Regions from separate parts of the Veillonella sp. Ser01 genome, predicted to be linked through region 1. Evidence: a T-box and tRNA genes for the amino acid it is inferred to sense, from the RefSeq annotation. Region 1 holds a T-box; the other holds one or more tRNA genes.
What was found. The T-box of region 1 lies ahead of cysS (cysteine--tRNA ligase). A T-box ahead of a tRNA ligase gene usually reads a tRNA of that ligase, here a tRNA-Cys.

Region 1 (10,035 bases):
GTTTCGATCTACCTGTTTCAACAGATACTTTAACTCGTCTATATCACAGTGGCTATATGTTTTTATAGTACCTCGACTTAATCTACAACCATCAATAATACTAGCATGATTTAAAGCATCGCTAAAGATAATAGTGTCCTTATCCGCAATAGCTGAAATTGTTCCTACATTAGCCATATAACCTGTATTAAATACGAGCGCTTTTTCTGTATTCTTAAATTTTGCTAATGCATTTTCAAGCTCTGTAAACAATGGAAATGTTCCAGACACAAGTCGAGACCCACCTGAGCCAGTACCATATTCTTGAGTCCCTTTCAGAGCCCCTTCTATTACACGAGTATCAAAAGTTAAGCCCAAATAATTATTTGAAGCCATCATTAAATATTCTTTATCATCTCGTTTTACTCGCACTGCATCTAGAGGACAGTATTCTCTTAAGGTTCGTAAATTATGGTTCTCTATCTTAGAGTCCAATTGTTCTTTAAAAAATTTGTACATTCTATCTCCGTTGAACAAGTACTGGAGCACTCTCCAAATACTCAATTACACTTTCACTATCTATATCAGACCGTACAAAGAAAACACGGCCCCCTATATTTGAGCCTAATTCTTTCATATTAGGAATGCGATGGTATACACCATTGCAAGCAACATAACCTACTGTATAGTCTGGATCATCAGACCAACATAATTCGCCAACAATACCATCTGCTGATTGAACCTTTGAAGCTAATACTAAAGCCTCTCTCATATGTTCATTATCACCTAATGCATAAGAATCAAAGGAGTCCATATGACTAACACGTACTCCGCGGTCACCTGTATCTAAGCGCTCGCCAGTAATTGTATCCACTAACATAGCGCCGCGCATAGATTTATCTAAACCTTTTAACAAAGATATAGCTTTATGAATAGCTGCCTTACTAATATTAGGACCTTGTAAAAGCTCAGTCGCCAATTGATGAGATTCAGAAATGCTACTAGTTTTATGTTCCTCTACCTTTAGACAGTCAATATATCTAATCTTCTCCGGTGGGATTAAATCTACAGTAATATTGATAAAATCAGCTGTTCCTTTACTGTGATGCAGTGCGCGATCAGCTAACGATTGAGCTATAGCCCCTACTTCTTCTAACTTCACAATCCGCTCTGCCCCAGAAATATGGTGGCCCCCTTTTTCATGGGGACCACCTTGAGCAGCACGCATGCGTACACTATATAACTCAGCCATTATGACACCTTCCCTTTAACAAGATCATTTTGAGGTACTTGGCTGTGAATTTTACGGAATACTTTCACAAATACTGGTGCCATAATAACAGTAAAAATCATGCCTGGCACTGCTAATGCAACCATAGGCAATGCAGCCTTACCGATATATACAGACAAGGTCAATCGCGCTAATGCAGATGCAATCGGGCCAGAAATCATAATACCTATCATATGATTGTGACACATCCAAAGAATTAGCCCTACGATAAGTCTAAATTGCATAGCAATCATAACATTCAAAATAGTTTGTGTACCTAGTGCTAAACCGATTAAACTAGATAGACATCCGCTAATAATATATTTCTTAAATCCGAATACGGCACATATGGCTACCGCCAATGGAGCTGACAGTTGAAACTCTATACCTGGAATGACATTAGGTATTTTAATAGCACCTAATACAGTAATCATAGCCGTTAAAATAGCAACTTCTGTAATGTACCGAATGTTCTGATTCATGATATTTCTCCTCTACTCAGAAAATGTCAACTACACAAACACCTCTTTGTTAACATTATAAATTTAACGTGTATTTTTATCAACCAAAAATATTACCAAAGTTAACAAATATCACAAAAAAAAGACCGAGCCAAAACGACTCGATCTTTATATCTTAATATTTTTGTTGCTCTTTAAGACGCTTTGCAATATCTCGCTTAGCATCGCGTTCCGCCATATCTTGACGCTTATCGTATAACTTTTTACCAGTTACAAGGCCTACAGTTACCTTTACATAACCATGGCTAAAATGGAAGTTTAGCGGCACTAAAGAGAATCCTTTCTCCTTAACCTGCGCATGTAATTTATTGATTTCAGATTTATGCATCAACAATTTACGGGTCCGTTCAGGTTCATGATTAAAACGATTGCCCTGTTCGTATGGACTGATATGAACACCATACAACAAAAGCTCGCCTTTATCAATACGACAAAAGCTATCCTTTAAGTTCAGTTTACCTTGACGTATCGATTTAATTTCAGTACCTGTCAAAGCAATGCCTGCTTCATAGGTTTCATGAATATTAAAATCATGACGGGCCTTACGATTATCAGCAATAAGAGATGGACTAGATTGTTTTGCCATATGTACCTCTATCGTTTACGTTTACTTTTAGATTTCTTAGATTGACTGCGCTTAGTCGTTTTATTAGACTTCTTACGACTTGATTTGCCTTTACTAGATTTTTTACTGAAAGCATCGTACCTAGAATGACTAGATTTATTACTATCACGTCGCGAAGATTTTTTACTGGATTTTCCTGAAGATTTACGACCTTTACGACTACCATAGCCATCGCGACTACTTGCATAGTCAGAACCGTTTTGCAATTGTTCTTGTATAGCCATTAGGTTATTGACTTCACCAAGTACAAAGTCGATCTGTTTCTTTTCTACATCGGCTTTTACTAAGGTAACAGTTACCTTTTCACCTAAGTGATAGGTTTTACCTGTTCTTTTGCCTACAAGCACAAAATGTTCTTCATCAAAGAAATAGTAATCATCATTCATCATGCTCATATGCACAAGGCCATCGATACCGTTTTCTAATTCTACAAACATCCCAAAGGATGTAATGCTAGAAATAGTTCCTTCAAAGACTTCCCCTACAAATGGAACCATGTATTGAGTCTTTTTAAGATCTACTGTATCTCGTTCAGCCTCAGTAGCTACTTGCTCCTGTATAGAAGAATGTTCAACAGCTCCAGCTAAGAATGCTTCGTCTACATCCCGTTTAGAATAACCATTTTTCCAATGCATATCCGCTTTTAAAAGGCGATGAACCATTAAGTCTGGATATCGTCTAATAGGAGATGTAAAATGCGTATAACATGTAGATGCTAAGCCAAAGTGTCCCACATTGTTAATACTATATTTAGCTTGTTGCATAGAACGCAATGTCATAATTTGAGCTACTTGCTCAATATCTTGGCCCTTTACTACATCTAAGATTTTTTGGAAATCTCTTGGTGTTACACCATCAGCACTAAGGACGAGATTTTGCCCCAAGTAATTTAATACCTTTTGGAATAAATCTAACTTTTCTTCACTTGGGTTCTCGTGAATACGATATACCGATGTACGATGCGTATTCTTTAAGTGTGTCGCCACTGTTTCATTGGCAATGAGCATACATTCTTCGATAAGTCGTTCTGCCATGGTACGATCTCGTTTTACAATACGTAACGGTGTACCATCATGATCGAGTAATACTTTATATTCAGGAAAATCAAAATCTAAAGCACCTCTACGACGACGCATTCGATTTAAAATCTTTGAAATCTCTGCTAAATCGCGAAGCATAGGTATAAAATCTACTAAATCGTCAGGAATAATATTTTCCTCTAATGCTTTATAGACCTCTTTATAGCTACAACGACGTCCTACATGGATAATAGATGGACGAATACGATAATTTACAACCTTACCATCTTTATCTATTTCCATCATACACGTCATAGCATAACGGTCTTCATGAGCATTTAAACTACAAATGCCGTTAGATAGGACCTCAGGTAACATCGGTACTACACGATCTACTAAATACACAGATGTACCGCGTTTATAGGCCTCATTATCAATAGCCTGTCCGGATACTACATAATGACTCACATCTGCAATATGTACACCTAACTCATAATTACCATTTGGTAATTTTCGGCCACTCACAGCATCGTCTAAATCTTTTGCATCTTCCCCATCGATAGTGACCATTTGTAAGTCACGAAGATCCCAACCGGCAGGGTCTTCATGAATAAGGGTATCAATTTTCTGGCTCGCTTTGATAACATCATCAGGGAAATTAAATGGAATCTTATGATTAGCCATGATACAGTTAATATCAAGACCCACATCGCCCTTATAACCAAGAATTTCAGTAATAACACCTTCTGGCTTTTTATCACCTTCGGGCCATTTAGTAATTTTCACTAATACCTTTGCGCCACTACGAGCATCTAATGTATTTTTTAAATCTACAAAGATATCAGTCCCAATTCGCTCATCATCAGGGATAACAAAGCCAAAGTGTTGTTGTCGGTCATAAGTACCCACTATAGTTTCATTAGCTCGTTCAATAACATCAACGATAATGCCTTCTCGTTTATGCTTTGTATAATTAGAAGGTACGACGCGAACACGAACCTTGTCATTATGCATGGCAGTACCTTTATTTTGTTCTGCTACATATATATCTTCATCTTCAGGCATAATGACAAAGCCAAAAGACTTACGATAGCCCTTATAAATACCTTCATATTCTTCATATTGTTGCTCTGCATATTGATATACATCAGGTCGTGAAGATATTAATACCCCTTCTCGAGCAAGCATTTTTGCAGAACGAATAAACATCTCAAGATCTTTACCACCACGGATGTGGTTATCCATGGCAGCATCTTCAATATGATATGCATGTGGTTGTATAGATTTATAAAAGTCTAATACTTTCTTCTTCAAATTTTCACCTCCTCATTTGATAAAAAGAAAAAGCCTGCAAAGCAGGCTTTCATCATTAGAATTGATTAATCATTGCCCCTAACACTAAGCTCAACACAGCAAAGATAATCCCCAATATAATCGTACATTTAGATAAGAAAGCGTCTAAACCGCGTTGCTTACCACCAAAAGAAGAGTCTGCCGCACCAGATACAGCACCGCCCATGCCTGCGTTTTTACTCTCTTGTGCAACAACTACTACGATTAATAAAATAGATACAATAAGTTCTACAATCATTAAGAAATTTGTCACGACTGTCATCCTTCCTGTGTGGTTCTTGGAGAATCCAAAACCCGATGTTCTAAATACTTCTCTAATTTACGTTTAACCCTTTGCAACGCATTGTCTATAGATTTGACACTGCGATCAGTGACCTCAGCCATTTCTTGGTAAGAACGTCCGTCTAGATATCCTTCCAAGACCTCCCACTCGAGTTCACTTAAAATATGACCAATATTGCGCTCAATATCATCCAATTCCTCTTGGCTGATAATAAGGTCCTCAGGATTGGTAACCTTTGCTGAAGATAGCATCTCGATCAATGTACGCTCTGATTCCTCTGTATAAACTGGTTTATTTAAAGATACATAGGAATTTAAAGGCGCATGTTTTTGTCTAGTAGCCGACTTAATAGCCGTAATAATCTGTCTAGTTATACAAAGCTCCGCAAAAGCTCTAAAGGACGCCAATTTATCATGTTTAAAATCCCGCGTAGCCTTATAAAGACCAATCATCCCTTCTTGAATGATGTCTTCACGATCTGCGCCTACTAAAAAGTAAGAGCGCGCCTTTGCACGAACAAAGTTTTTATATTTATTAACAATATAATCGATTGCAAACTCATTTTGCTCTTCTTGAGCTATGACCACAACTTGCTCATCGGTCATTTCTTTGAAATTGTAATCGGGCTTGCCTGTATGAATTGTGTTCATATGCTCCTCCTTACAATTGAGCAGAAAAACCAATATATTCATTATACTGGAACTATATGTGATTTTCAACTATCAATGGCCACGCCGTAATTTCTCTAGCTTTTCAGCTACTTCAGGAGATAATAACCCTCCTACTTCATTACGTCGCAAGCTAAATTGATCTCGTCTATGTTCATGAGCGTATTGTAGTCGTTCCTCTTCCTTAGCTATGCGAATCATATTTTGTAATTCTCGAGCTGGAATGCGCAAGCCTCCAGATCCAAGAATTTGATTTTGTTCAGCTCCATCAGAGGTCACAACATATACATTGGTGTATTTACCTTTTCGCAAAAACACCTCTCGCTCAATAAAGGAATCCGCCGTTTCCCCGTCCTCAGTATACACTTCGAGGAATCCACTCGTAATAGCCTCTACAGAACCGCCAGATTTTGTATATTTACCATCAAATACAAGGATAACTTCGTATCCCTTGAATTTTCCGTAATTCAACAATCTATCTCGAAGCTCCATACGGGCATGTTCTAATGATTCATGAGCGAGTTTCTTTAGATGAGTCCAGGCGAATATCACATTATATCCATCTACAATTAAAATATCTTTTAGCATAATTATTTCGCTTGGCGCTGACGCACAGCTTCATACATAAGAACAGCAGCAGCCACAGATGCATTCAAAGAATTTAAATTTCCATACATAGGAATAGTAACGAGGAAATCACATGCGTCTTTCACAACGCGGCTAATGCCCTTTCCTTCGTTACCAATGACGATAACAGTAGGAATTGTCATATCTGCCTCATATAAAGTGCGATCCCCTTCCATATGAGCGCCCATAACCCAAAATCCTTGTTTTTGAAGTTGTTTAATGGTTTGAGCTACATTTCCAACCTGCACTAGTGGAATTTGTTCAATAGCACCGGCTGATGTTTTAGCAACTGTCGCATTAATAGGGGCATTATGTCGCTTCGGAATAAGTACCGCTGTAGCACCCACACATTCAGCAGTACGAATGATAGCCCCCATATTATGAGGGTCCTCAACGCCATCTGTTAAAATAAGCAAAGGCACTTCATGATTCGTCTCCTGTAGCACTTCACCTAGTTCTTTAAATTGAACGGCAGAAACAAGAGCTATAACACCTTGATGTGGTACCTCTAAATCATATTTATTCATTTGTTTGATAGGCGTTGGACGTACTTCAATACCTTGAGATTTAGCAAGACCAACAATATCAGCTAGACCAGTTTTAACCTTATCTTCACTGACCATAATGCGTTGAATAGAGCGTCCGCTTCTAAGGGCCTCTTTAACTGCATTGCGACCTACAATATAATTATCCATACTACATACCTCGTAGAGTTATTGAAAAGGCTTGCTTCATAACATCTTGTAATCGCTCATCTTGACGCGTTTCATAAAGAAACCCCAGTACTGCTTCAAAGGCCGTACTACTACGATATTCTTGAACTGAACTGCTTTTCGGTACATTTACATTACTATTTCTAGCACGTCGTGCAATAGCTTGTTCTTGTTCTGTAAAAGTATCCTCTATTTCTACCAATACCTTCGCTTGTGACTTAGCACAAATAAACTCAGTAACAATTGTGTGCAACACTTGCACCTTCGTTATATTCATTTGTACCACTCGTTCACGCACATACATGGAGTATACTGCATCACCAATATAGGCAAGCATGACTGCATCTGTACTAAGGCATTCCTCTGTAGTTCTTTTACGCAAACGAAGCGGCTCTTGTTCAAGAGCCGTCAACTTTTTTATTGCTTCATTCTTTAAGAATTGAAATTGTTTAAACTTCACGTTTTTTCCACCGTGCACCTTGAGGAGAATCCTCAATAGTAATACCGATTTCAGCCAAACGATCGCGGATACAATCAGCTAGTGCCCATTGTTTTTGATCACGACATGCTTGACGTACAGACAAGATAACCTGCATTAATTCTTCATATTCAGCAGCATTGGCACCTGTGTTGCCTTCCCATGCTTTTTCAAGAATACCAATAACCTCTGTCATGAACTTGAAAATACGTTTAACTTCAGCAATTGCTTCTTGGCAAACAACGCCTTCACGGCCTGTCACAGCTTGGTAATAGATATTGATTTCTTTAGCAAGACCAAACATGCTAGATGTAGCTAAAGCAGTATTGAAATCATCACTCATTGCTGCTTCGAATTCTTCTTCATACTCTTTAGCTTTTTCTAATAAATGTTGAGCCTCATCACAAGGACCTGGTTCACATTTTTCAAGGTACAATAGATTTTCAATAGCAGTACTTAAACGTTCTAAGGATTTATTTGCTTCTTCTAAGCGTTCATCAGAGAAATCTAATGGACTACGATAATGTGTACTTAATAAGAAGTAACGTAACGCATCTGGACTATATTGTTCTAAAATATCTTTTACCAAGAAGAAGTTATTCAATGATTTAGACATTTTTTCAGAATTAATAGTGATGAAACCATTGTGTAACCAATAGCGTACAGATGGATGTTGACCAGAGCAGCCTTCAGATTGAGCAATTTCATTTTCATGATGTGGGAAGATCAAATCACTACCACCACCATGGAAGTCAAATTCTGTACCTAAGTACTTTTGGCTCATGGCAGAACATTCAATATGCCAACCTGGACGGCCATTACCCCAAGGGCTTTCCCAATATGGTTCGCCTGGTTTTGCAGCTTTCCATAATGCAAAGTCCATAGGATTTTTCTTACGACCATCAACTTCGATACGTGCACCAGCTTCCATATCATCTAAGGTACGACCAGATAACTCGCCATATTGTTCAAATTTATCAACGCTATAATATACATCACCATCGAGTTCATAGGCATAGCCTTTTTCAATCAATGTAGAGATCATAGCAATAATATCTTCGATATGTGTAGAAACACGTGGATAAATATCAGCACGTTGTACACCAAGGGCATCCATTACTTCGAAATAGCTGTCGATATAACGATTTGCAATAGTATCCCAAGATACGCCTTCACCATTGGATGTATTGATGATTTTGTCATCCACATCAGTAAAGTTTTGTACATAAGTTACTTTATAGCCTACATGTTTCATATAGCGACGAATTACGTCCCAAGTTACAAATGGACGTGCATTGCCAATGTGAGGATGGTTATATGGTGTAACACCACATACGTACATCTTTGCCTCACCTGGTGTTACAGGGTTGAACACCTCTTTTTGGCGCGTCATAGTATTATAAACTGTAATTTCTCTCATCGTTACCGATGCCTCCATCTTCGTAAAATAAAAAAGACCCCTCATCTCATACAGAGACGATGGTCCGCGGTTCCACTCTGTTAGGTACCAATGTAGTACCCACTCATCGCATAACGGCGCGTCACCGGACAAACCTACCTATAATCGGAATGTCAGCTCGTGAATGCATTTCGTCTACCTATCCTTGAACCCTCCCACCATCGGTTCTCGCTAAAAAGTTAGTTGTAGAGTACTTCTTTCAGTCTCAGCTTTTACTATTAAATCCATATTCAGATATATAGATATTGTATCAATTATCCTATAAAATGTCAATAAAAACAAGAAAACCCTCATCTTTCAATATATCCAAATAATATATTAGACATGCATATTTCGGATATAAATTTGAAAGATGAGGATGATGAATTAACTATTAAGCATTTTCCAATTTTTCTTGATCATCATGTTTTCGGCAAATACCTGCAAAGATAGATCCTGTAAAGTTATGAATGATAGAGAATACTGCACCTGCTACTGCCGCTTGAGGAGTAAAATGTTTAAGTGCTAAAGATACGGATAATGCAGAATTTTGCATTGCTACTTCGATTTGCATTGCACGACGAGAAGAAACATCGATGCTCAACGCTTTACATACAAAGTACGTTACTACATAACCACTCACATTTTGTACTAAGCACGCTACGAAAATGATGAAGCCAGTTTCAGCAATTTGTTTTTGATTCACTGCAGTAACAGCAGCCAAGATTAACAATACTGCAATAGCCGCAATTGTAGGACATACAGATTTAACAGGTTCAATCTTAGAGCCAATGAAGTAATTCAATACGATACCTAAGATGATTGGTACCAATACGATTTTTACGATAGAAATAAACATCGGCATGAATTGAATTTCAATAGAAGATGTGGCACCTGCATACAATACAACGAATAAAGGTGTTAATACTGGAGCCAATAATGTAGAAACAGTCGTTGCAGATACAGATAATGGAACATTACCATTTGCAAGGAATGTCATAACATTAGAAGCAGTACCACCAGGACATGCACCTAACAAGATGAATCCGATACCAATTTCT
Region 2 (10,035 bases), 180 kb from region 1:
TTCATCACCATTTTTCAACACATCTTTGGCAGATTCTGGTGCTGGATAAGAAATTTCAGTTCTGTTCAAAATGGCTTCAGTTTTGTAGCCAAAAGATACATAAGCGCGTTCATCTTCAACTTGAACTACTGTACCTTCTACAACGTTCCCTTTCTTAAATTCTTCTTGACCTTCTGCTGCTAATAATTCTGCAAAATCTTTCATTGTCTCAATGACCTCCTTAATAATCCAGTCGGGAGTCGATGCTCCTGCTGTAACTCCTACCGTCTGTACTCGGTTAAACCATTCCAGTTGTAATTCAGTAGAAGTTTCAATGTGATAAGTTGTACATCCAACGTCACGACAAACCTCTGCCAATCGGTTTGTGTTGCCGCTATTCTTACCGCCTATCACTATCATAAGATCTACATTACGTGCTAAGTCAACGGCAGAGTTCTGTCGTTCTTGCGTTGCATTGCATATCGTTTTGAAAACCTTAAGATTCTTAGATTTTTTCTCTAATATCTCTATTATACTGTTAAATTTGAATTGTGAAAAGGTTGTTTGTACAACTACACCCATTTTTTCCACAATTTGTAGTTTTTGCGCGGATTCTTCATCTTCGATGATTATTCCTTTGTTATTTGCCCATAAATTGATACTTTTTACCTCAGGATGGTTTTTTTCGCCCAAAATCAACAAAGTCATTCCATCTTCTATGACAGACTTAGCATCTTGTTGCGCTTTTTTTACATGAGGACATGTAGCATCTAAAATATGTAATCCCTTTTCTTCAGCTTCTGCATAAATAGCAGGGCCTACACCATGAGACCGAATAATCATTGTCCCTTCGTCAATATCTGCTACCTCTTGAATAGGACTTACACCTTTACTTTCAAGGCGACCTACAACTTGAGGATTATGAATGATAGGACCTAATGTATAACTTTTACCCTTACCATCGGCAGCTTCATTAGCCATTTCAACAGCTCGCTTAACACCATAACAAAAGCCATGGTTTTCAGCCAAAATTATTTCCATAAAGTCTCCTCTATACGATTTTCATGATACGAATCTATCATGCGTTGAATTTCACCTTTAACACGATCATTAACCTCTTTGATTGCTTCAGGTGTTGGTTTAGCTTTATTAACAGGAACTTGTTTACCAATAATACAAGCTACTTGATTTTTCTTCATATTATGAGATCCAATAATAGCAACTGGTGTTATACCAATGCCTGTACGCAATGCAATTGATGCTGCGCCATCATGAAATCTTCCAAGCTTACCGCTCTTTTGGCGGTTTCCTTCAGCAAATATCCCCAGTACCTTATTATCTTTCAATAATCCTAAGGCATGACGTATAGCTACCTTGTCGATAGCACCGCGATTTAGTGGAAACGCACCAAGCCATGTACAGAAAAATCGAGAAATGGGATTCACAAATAATTCCTGTTTCGCCATGAAATGTACATGTCTAGGTAATGCATAGCCGCAGATAGGTGGATCATTGTTACTCAAATGATTTGGTACAACAATAACGGGACCTTCCATAGGAAAATTATCACGCCCATATACCTTTAGTCCATAGCCGACTTTATAGCGCAACCAAAAGGCAGTACGCCAAAGCCATGTAGAAAATTTATTCATCTTAGATTCGCTCCTGTACTAGATGTAATATATGTTTCACTGTTTCATCAAACGTCATGTTACTAGAATCCACAACAATAGCATCCTCAACGCACACCAGTGGAGATTCATCGCGATTTTTATCCATTTCATCGCGACTTTCAACATTATTTTTGATGTCTTCTAATGATTGTTCATTAGAAGTACCTTGAACTTCAAGCCATCTACGTTTTGCTCGTGCATCTACAGACGCTGTTAAATATATCTTCAACTCAGCCTTTGGTAGTACAACAGAACCTATATCGCGACCATCTAAAATAACACCACCAACAGCAGCCATAGCTTGTTGGCGTTCAACTAAGTATTCACGAACACCTTTATAAGAGGCAATAGTTGATACATTCTCATTGATTTGTTGTTGTCGAATTAGATCTGTCACGTCTTGACCTTTTACAAATACTTTACAAGCATTTGCAGTAGGCTCTAATGTTAAATCTAATGAAGGGAGCAATGATTCTACATCTTTTTGATTTTTCACATCAACATGGCTATCGAGAACTGCCCATGTTACACCTCGATACATAGCGCCTGTATCGATATATAAATACCCCAATTCATTGGCCACTACTTTTGAAATACTACTTTTACCAGCCCCTGCAGGACCATCAATAGCAATGGCAATTTTTTTTGTATTCATAATAACCTCTATTCTTCATCACCATGTACAGCATGCATAGCCGCCACATAACCAGTAGAAAACGCAGCTTGTAAATTATAGCCGCCCGTAAAGGCATCAATATCCAGAACCTCACCAGCACCATATAAACCTTTCACCAATTTAGATTCCATGGTTTTGGGACTAAACTCTTTTAACGAAATACCACCGGCTGTAACAATTGCTTCTGCTACAGGGCGTAACTCCTTTACAGTTAATGTCATATGTTGTAGTACATGACATAAACGCATACGTTCTTCTTTTGTAATTTGATTAATTGGTTTGCTTGGATCTAATTCAGCAAGCTTAATAACAATAGGAATGAGATTTACCGGCAACAAATCCTTCATACCATTAGCTAATTGTTTTTTTGAATATAAATCAAAGTCCTTCTGTAAGCGTTTGTCTAAAACTTCTGCAGTTAATGCAGGCTTCAGATTTATTTCAATAGTGATTTGTGGATTTTTCTTACGCAACAATTTACCTACTGTATGACTTAAAGACAAAATCGTAGGACCCGTAAGGCCGAAATGAGTGAACATCATTTCCCCAAATTGTTTTGCTTGTACCTTATTTTTAGAAATAACGGATACCTCAACATTACGAAGACTAAGCCCCATAATATCTTTCACCCAAGATTCTCCTGTTACAATTGGTACCAATGATGGTCTTATATCTGTAATGGTATGACCAACTTTTTTAGCTAAAGCATATCCATCACCAGTAGAACCAGTTAACGGATAAGAAGCACCACCTGTACAGATGATAGCAGCATCACAAGCATATTGTTCCTTATCTGTTGCAACTCCTACAACATGACCATCCTTAACAGTAATAGATGTAACAGGTTCATTTAAATGAACTTGTACTTTATACCTTTTAAGGATTTTCATGAATATATTGCGTACTTCTAAAGCAGAATCAGATTCTGGGAATATACGTCCCCCTCGTTCAACCTTAGTTTTTAAGCCCCAACTATGTAATAATTCAAGCAAGTCTTCATTACTAAAGCGTTCATAAGCGCCATATAGGAACTTACCATTACCAGGCGTATTTTTAATGAACTCGGTCATATCTGCACTATTTGTAATATTACAGCGGCCTTTACCTGTAATGCCCATCTTCTTACCAACCATATTCATTTTTTCTAGTAAGATGACACGTGCCCCTTCACGACCAGCTATAACAGCTGCCATAAGACCTGCTGCACCACCGCCAATGACTACAATTTGTTTCATTCCTTACCTGCTCCTAACGCTTTTAGGGCTTTTACTTCACGAATTGTAAGCTGACGAGAACCACCACGTTTAACACCACCTAAGGTAAGCCCAGCATAGGCAATTCGTTTTAAGTTATGAATACGGTACCCAAAGCGTTCAAACATACGACGAACTTGTCGATTACGACCTTCATGGATTGTAATTTCTACTTCATGAACACCATTATGATCATCAAAACCGAGATCTACAATTGTTGCAGGAGCTGTTATACCATCTTCCAGTTCAACACCATTGGCAATAACCTGTAAATCTTCATCACGAACACGGCCCTTAATACGCACTTCATATGTTTTTTCTACGCCCTTAGACGGATGAGTTAAGTTTTGCGCCAACTCACCATCATTTGTCAACAACAATAACCCTTCTGTATATAAGTCAAGGCGACCTATTGGATAGATTCGTTTTGATTCATTTTTAATATAATCTAAAACAGTTTCACGACCTTGAGGGTCAGACACAGATGTAATAACCCCTTTTGGTTTATTTAACAAGTAATAAACTGGTTTCTCTTGGGCTAATAATTGACCATTAACCTTAACTTTATCCTTTTGAGGATCAATTTTCACACCTAATTCAGTGATTCTACGACCATTAACCTGAACTTTTCCTTCTGTAATCAATTCTTCTGCCTTGCGTCGTGATGCTACACCACAACTAGCAATAAATTTTTGTAATCGTTCCATATTATCCTTCTGTTTCTGAAACTTCTTGATGTAAAGCTTCAATAGATTCTACGCCAGCACTCCTTAAAAACTCGTCAGTTGTTCCGTAAAGAATAGGTCTTCCTACAGTATCTTTATGACCTAGTTCCGCAATAAGAGATCGAGTGAGTAATTGTTTAATAATCTTATCACTATTTACACCGCGGATTTCTTCAATTTCAGCTTTAGTTATAGGTTGTTTATAGGCTATGACAGCTAATGTTTCCATCGCTGCATTAGATAATTTATCTTCTCTCTTACGGATATGACCTACATAGTCAGCACTTTCCATGGCACTAACTAACTCAATACCTGCTCCAGATACTCTCAAACGGATGCCGCGATTTTGCTCTTCTAGTTCCCGTTGTAATGTATCAATATAATCTTGTACTTCCTCTTTTGAAAGTTCAAATACTTCTTCAAGCATTTCTATTGATATAGGTTTTGCCGCTGAGAACAACACGGCCTCTAAATGCATTGTTGGTAAGCTCATATAGCCCCCTTTCTATACGGTACCTTCTAAGGCTGCAGTGAATATAATATCATTCTCTTCATAGCGCATTTCCATAACTTGTTGCTTCAACAATTCTAAAACAGCCATAAAGATTGTTACCATACCACTTTTTGTTTCAATTGCTACTAATAACTCTCTAAAATATAAACTTTCACCACGTCGTACACGACTAGATAAAGACAAAATCATATCCTCTAGACTATAACTGTCTTTTTCAACCTTGACCTCGCGAATAGGCTCCTCTTCAGGTAATTCCTTAGCGCGTTTTATAGTCTGATAAAAAATCTCATATAATCGGGAAAGTTCTAAATTATATACATTATCTAACCCAAGTACGCTTGTTTCTTCAGGTCTACTAAATATATTGGCGGATACAGCCGTACGTTCCATCAGTAAAGCTGTAAAATCTTTGATTTTTTTAAACTCTACTAATTTAGCTACCAATTCATCACGTGGATCTTCAGCATCCTCTGGCTCAGGTTCAGCTTTAGGTAATAGCATACGCGATTTAATCTGTAACAAAGTAGAAGCCATTACAAGAAACTCACTACTATAATGAATATCAAAGTGATTCCAATTATCTAAATATTCCAAGTATTGACTCGTAATTTCAACGATAGGAATATCGGTGATTTCTATTTTATGTTTTTCAATAAGATGCAAAAGCAAGTTCAAAGGACCTTCAAAGACATCTAACTTGTAATTATAATCTCCCATAAACCCCAATCCTTAGAAAATATACTTTAACTATATAATTATAAAGCATTTATAGTAGTACTTTCAAATAATTGTTTTTTTTACAGTCATCTGCTATCTTTATTATAGTAATTATTATATATTATAGAAAAAAATTTATTGTGTATTCCTTCAAGAGGGGATTTATTATGTCATCTAGTTTAAAGCAAATTGGGAGAAACCCCATCTTTCGCTTTGGTATCATTGGTATTGCTTTATATATAGCTCTATTTTTCATCTATGAACCTATTACACTAGGTCTAGATGTTGAAGATATAACGATTTTAGCAGTCCCAACAATTGTAGGTACTTTTTTATTTCAATATTTTATGGGATGTACCGTTTTTCATAGACCATTTTTGGGATATGGCTTAGTCGGTATTCTTTGGGCCCTTACATTCCCACTTCTGTTCCACTGGTCCTATGTAAAACCTTTATATTTTTATGAATTTGCTAATGACTTTTTATTTGGCTTATTAATCTTTATGGGTTTATCGGGGATTCAATTTTTACTGAACCAAACAAATCGTCTCCATAAAACTACATCATTAATCATGGCAATTATTACCATGATATTGAGCCTTATCCCATTCTTACAAATAGGATACTATCTAACTACATGGCATTGTTTAACGCCAGCTAGTTTACTAGCAGTATACATGACAAATCCTGAAGAAGCATTTGGTTTCTTAAAAAATGCTGCTGGTATTCCTGGTCTTATCGCTGTTGGTATTGGCCTTGTAATATGGACCTATCTACTCTACTGGTCTAATCTAGGAATGAAAGCGGTAGTAAACTTAAATACTACACGACCTATGCGCTCTACATTGCTCATTGCATCCATAGTAGCATTCTTAGTATACGTACCATTCTTCTTATTCCCGAAAACATGTATTGTAGCAAACTGGATTGCAGCTGGCGACTATGTAAAACAAATGCAACAATATAATGATAACCATCATTTAGTATTTGATTCCTTCAATTTGGATACAAAGGAAACCTCTGCTAATAAAACACCAGGGACCATCATATTAGTCATCGGTGAATCTAGTTCTCGTGATTATATGAAGGTATATAATCCAAACTTCCCTTATGATGATACGCCATGGCAAGGTACTATGCGTGCAGATAATAAAGATTTTGTCTTCTTTGATAACGCATATTCATCGTATGTACAAACAGTACCTACCCTTGAACGTGCTTTATCTGAACGTAATCAATACGACGATAAACCATTCCTCGATTCTGCAAATATCTTAGATGTTGCTAAAAAAGCAGGATATACTACTTCTTGGTTTAGTAACCAAGGTGTATTTGGCGAATATGATACAGCTATTTCATTAATGGCTAAAACAGCGGATACCACTAAATGGTCACATGAATCCTATGCTTTCTCTGATCGCTATGATGAATCACTCTTACCATTATTACAGTCTGTTGATCCAAGTAAAAATAACTTTATCGTCATTCATATCATGGGTAGTCATATTTACTACAATGACCGTTATCCACATGAATTTAGTAAATGGAAACAAGGTCCATATCCTGATGGCCAAGAAGCATATGCTAATAGCCAATTATATACAGACTGGTTATTACAACAGATTTATACTTATGGTAAGGAAAAATTGAACTTGCAAGCCATGGTGTATTTCTCTGACCATGGTGAAAGCTTGGATAAATCTCATAATCCAGATACATTTGACTTTGTTATGACTCATATTCCATTCTGGATATATTTATCACCTCAATATCGTGCTGAGTATCCTCAAACAGCTGAAGAACTCTCTAAACACGAACATCAATACTTTACAAATGATTTACTATATGACACATTGATTGGTCTTATGCACGCACCTAATCAACGGTATGATGTAACAAGAGACTTTAGTAATGGTAAATATCGATTCAATTTACATAACCTAACTACCTTACTAGGGGAACAACCATTAACTAATGATCCTGTAAACGCAGGAAAATAAACTTTAACATTTCTAATAATATAAAAATTTTATTATGTTAGTATAATGTAGTTTAGATTTAATGTAGTTTAGGTTTCACTAACACGAAAAAAAGAGATGAGTTAAAAACTCATCTCTTTTTTTGTTCCATTAATAGGTCTATTTCTTCTTCCGTATAAACCTCAATATTATTCATTAATAAGGCCTCTACAGTACATCCGTGCCCCTCTCGCAGGGTTTTACTAAAGGTACCATCATAAATGCGCTTATAACCGCAACTAGGGCTTTTTGCTTTCATTAGTGCCTGCTTACATCCCTGTTGAATTGCTATATGCAATGCAATTTGAGCTCCTTTATGGAATTCTGTGGTTACATCAGTTCCATTAGCCGTACATACACGTTTACCTTGTCGTTCCGCAGGATCTCGAGGTATGGTAAGACCACCTAATACTTCTGGACATACGGTTACTAAATCAAAAGTATCCTTTAACAGTGGTAACTGTTCTATAAGATTGTCTTTCCCATCATAACGACAGGATACGCCACATAAACATTCACTAATTAATAATTTTGCTTTATTATTCATAACATTATTAAACATAGAGAATCCTATTTGAAATAGATCATCTAATAACAAACGCACTCTCATATTTTTAAATTATACACATTTAAAATTTAGATTTACATAAGAAAAAAGACTAACCGAAGTTAGTCTTAATTGGTGCCGAGGACCGGAATCGAACCGGTACGGTTGTTTCCAACCGACGGATTTTAAGTCCGTTGCGTCTGCCTGTTCCGCCACCCCGGCATGGGTAACGATTGTGGAGGCGGCACCCAGAATCGAACTGGGGAATAAAGGTTTTGCAGACCTCTGCCTTACCGCTTGGCTATGCCGCCATATAAAGTTGGAGCGGGAAACGAGATTCGAACTCGCGACCCCCGCCTTGGCAAGGCGGTGCTCTACCGCTGAGCTATTCCCGCATGTACATGGTGCCTCAGGACAGAATCGAACTGTCGACACACGGATTTTCAGTCCGTTGCTCTACCAACTGAGCTACCGAGGCATGAATGGCGACCCCGATCAGATTTGAACTGACGATCTTCGCCGTGACAGGGCGACATGTTAACCGCTACACCACGGGGCCGTATCCAAAGTACTTGCTTAGTATATCGGTTATCAGGACTTTTGTCAACACTATCCTACAATATTTTTGATGAATTCTTCTTCATCTTTTAATGTTGTAGATTCTTTATGTCCTGGTTCGACAATTAAATCCTTTGATAACGTTAATATATGCTTCAAACTAATGATTAAATCACGGGGATTACTCTTATAGTTGTCGGTATTTCCTACATTTTGTTTGAATAAAGTATCTCCAGAAAATAGATGTCCACCAATCTCCAAACAAACTGAGCCAGCACTATGGCCTGGTGTATGATGTACGATTATTTTAAAAGGCCCTACTTCTAATTTACCGGCCACTAAATCTTTACAATTCGTGTACATTTTCTTTTTATATACACTAGGTCTACGTCGGATTAGTTGTAATAACTCTTGATCCAAAGGATGTAAATAAGCGGGAATATTATAATACTCACAAACCTCATCAAGAGCCGACACATGATCACAATGACCATGTGTTAATAATACTGCTATAGGCTCAGAATCTCCTACCATTTCAATTATATGCTTACTATGAAACCCGGGATCAATAATAAGAGATTTTCCATCTTTAATTAATACATAACAATTTGCTTTATAAAGCCCTAGAGGGCGTTTTATAATATTCATATTATTCGCCCTCCTATAGGATACGATACCGTTTAGCAGATTGTTTTTTTATAAAATACCCTTCCCAGAATTGAGGATGAAGCATAACAAGAATTGTAAATAATTCCAAACGACCTAATAACATGTCTGCCATTGCTACGCATTTAGCACTATCAGACATACTACCAAAGGCATCTGTAGGCCCAAAACCACCAAATCCAATGCCTACATTACTAAGAAAAGCTGTTATAATTTGCATCGCATCATAAGTAGACATTCCAGAACAAGTCATAAGGAAAACAGATATAACGTAAATCATTAAATATAAAAATAAAAATTGCTGTGACATCTGTATCCATTTAGTAGGCATCGGTTTACCATTAATGCGCACGACTTGTACCATCTCAGGATGAATTGATTTTCTTAAATAAATAATGCTGCTCTTAATTAGAATAATGAGGCGAATAATTTTTACGCCCCCTGTTGTAGAACCACTACAACCACCAAAAAATGATGAAATAAATAACATCATCTGTGCAGCGGCTGGCCATAAATCATAATCGCTTACAGCAAATCCACTACCAGTTTGAATCGATACATAATTAAAGGAAACATCTCTAAAGATTTGAATTGGATCATTAATATTTGATTGTACTGCCATCGAAATTGATATGATAGCAATTCCAATAAAAATAACTAGCCAATACATACGTGTTTCAAAATCATCAATCAAAACACGAATGCCTCT

Region 2: it encodes a tRNA-Cys, which carries the amino acid that the T-box ahead of cysS (cysteine--tRNA ligase) is inferred to sense. The anticodon was not compared.

The regions. Positions count from the first base shown of each region.
Region 1 is NZ_JBSPUA010000001.1:398,458-408,492, reverse strand. It holds gene bioF (8-amino-7-oxononanoate synthase) at 1-498, opposite strand, end outside; gene ACWTVK_RS01905 (6-carboxyhexanoate--CoA ligase) at 500-1,231, opposite strand; gene ACWTVK_RS01900 (hypothetical protein) at 1,231-1,731, opposite strand; gene smpB (SsrA-binding protein SmpB) at 1,886-2,356, opposite strand; gene rnr (ribonuclease R) at 2,365-4,728, opposite strand; gene secG (preprotein translocase subunit SecG) at 4,784-5,020, opposite strand; gene sigH (RNA polymerase sporulation sigma factor SigH) at 5,026-5,700, opposite strand; gene ACWTVK_RS01875 (NYN domain-containing protein) at 5,773-6,306, opposite strand; gene rlmB (23S rRNA (guanosine(2251)-2'-O)-methyltransferase RlmB) at 6,309-7,040, opposite strand; gene ACWTVK_RS01865 (Mini-ribonuclease 3) at 7,042-7,518, opposite strand; gene cysS (cysteine--tRNA ligase) at 7,508-8,956, opposite strand; T-box leader at 9,006-9,211, opposite strand; gene ACWTVK_RS01855 (bile acid:sodium symporter family protein) at 9,369-10,035, opposite strand, start outside.
Region 2 is NZ_JBSPUA010000001.1:583,450-593,484, forward strand. It holds gene ACWTVK_RS02745 (bifunctional 4-hydroxy-3-methylbut-2-enyl diphosphate reductase/30S ribosomal protein S1) at 1-1,020, opposite strand, end outside; gene ACWTVK_RS02750 (lysophospholipid acyltransferase family protein) at 1,011-1,631, opposite strand; gene cmk ((d)CMP kinase) at 1,633-2,307, opposite strand; gene ACWTVK_RS02760 (NAD(P)/FAD-dependent oxidoreductase) at 2,316-3,563, opposite strand; gene ACWTVK_RS02765 (pseudouridine synthase) at 3,560-4,288, opposite strand; gene scpB (SMC-Scp complex subunit ScpB) at 4,290-4,799, opposite strand; gene ACWTVK_RS02775 (segregation and condensation protein A) at 4,812-5,537, opposite strand; gene ACWTVK_RS02780 (phosphoethanolamine transferase) at 5,705-7,537, shown strand; gene ACWTVK_RS02785 (DUF523 domain-containing protein) at 7,647-8,102, opposite strand; tRNA gene ACWTVK_RS02790 (tRNA-Leu) at 8,236-8,324, opposite strand; tRNA gene ACWTVK_RS02795 (tRNA-Cys) at 8,339-8,413, opposite strand; tRNA gene ACWTVK_RS02800 (tRNA-Gly) at 8,423-8,497, opposite strand; tRNA gene ACWTVK_RS02805 (tRNA-Phe) at 8,505-8,580, opposite strand; tRNA gene ACWTVK_RS02810 (tRNA-Asp) at 8,586-8,661, opposite strand; gene ACWTVK_RS02815 (MBL fold metallo-hydrolase) at 8,712-9,308, opposite strand; gene ACWTVK_RS02820 (TrkH family potassium uptake protein) at 9,322-10,035, opposite strand, start outside.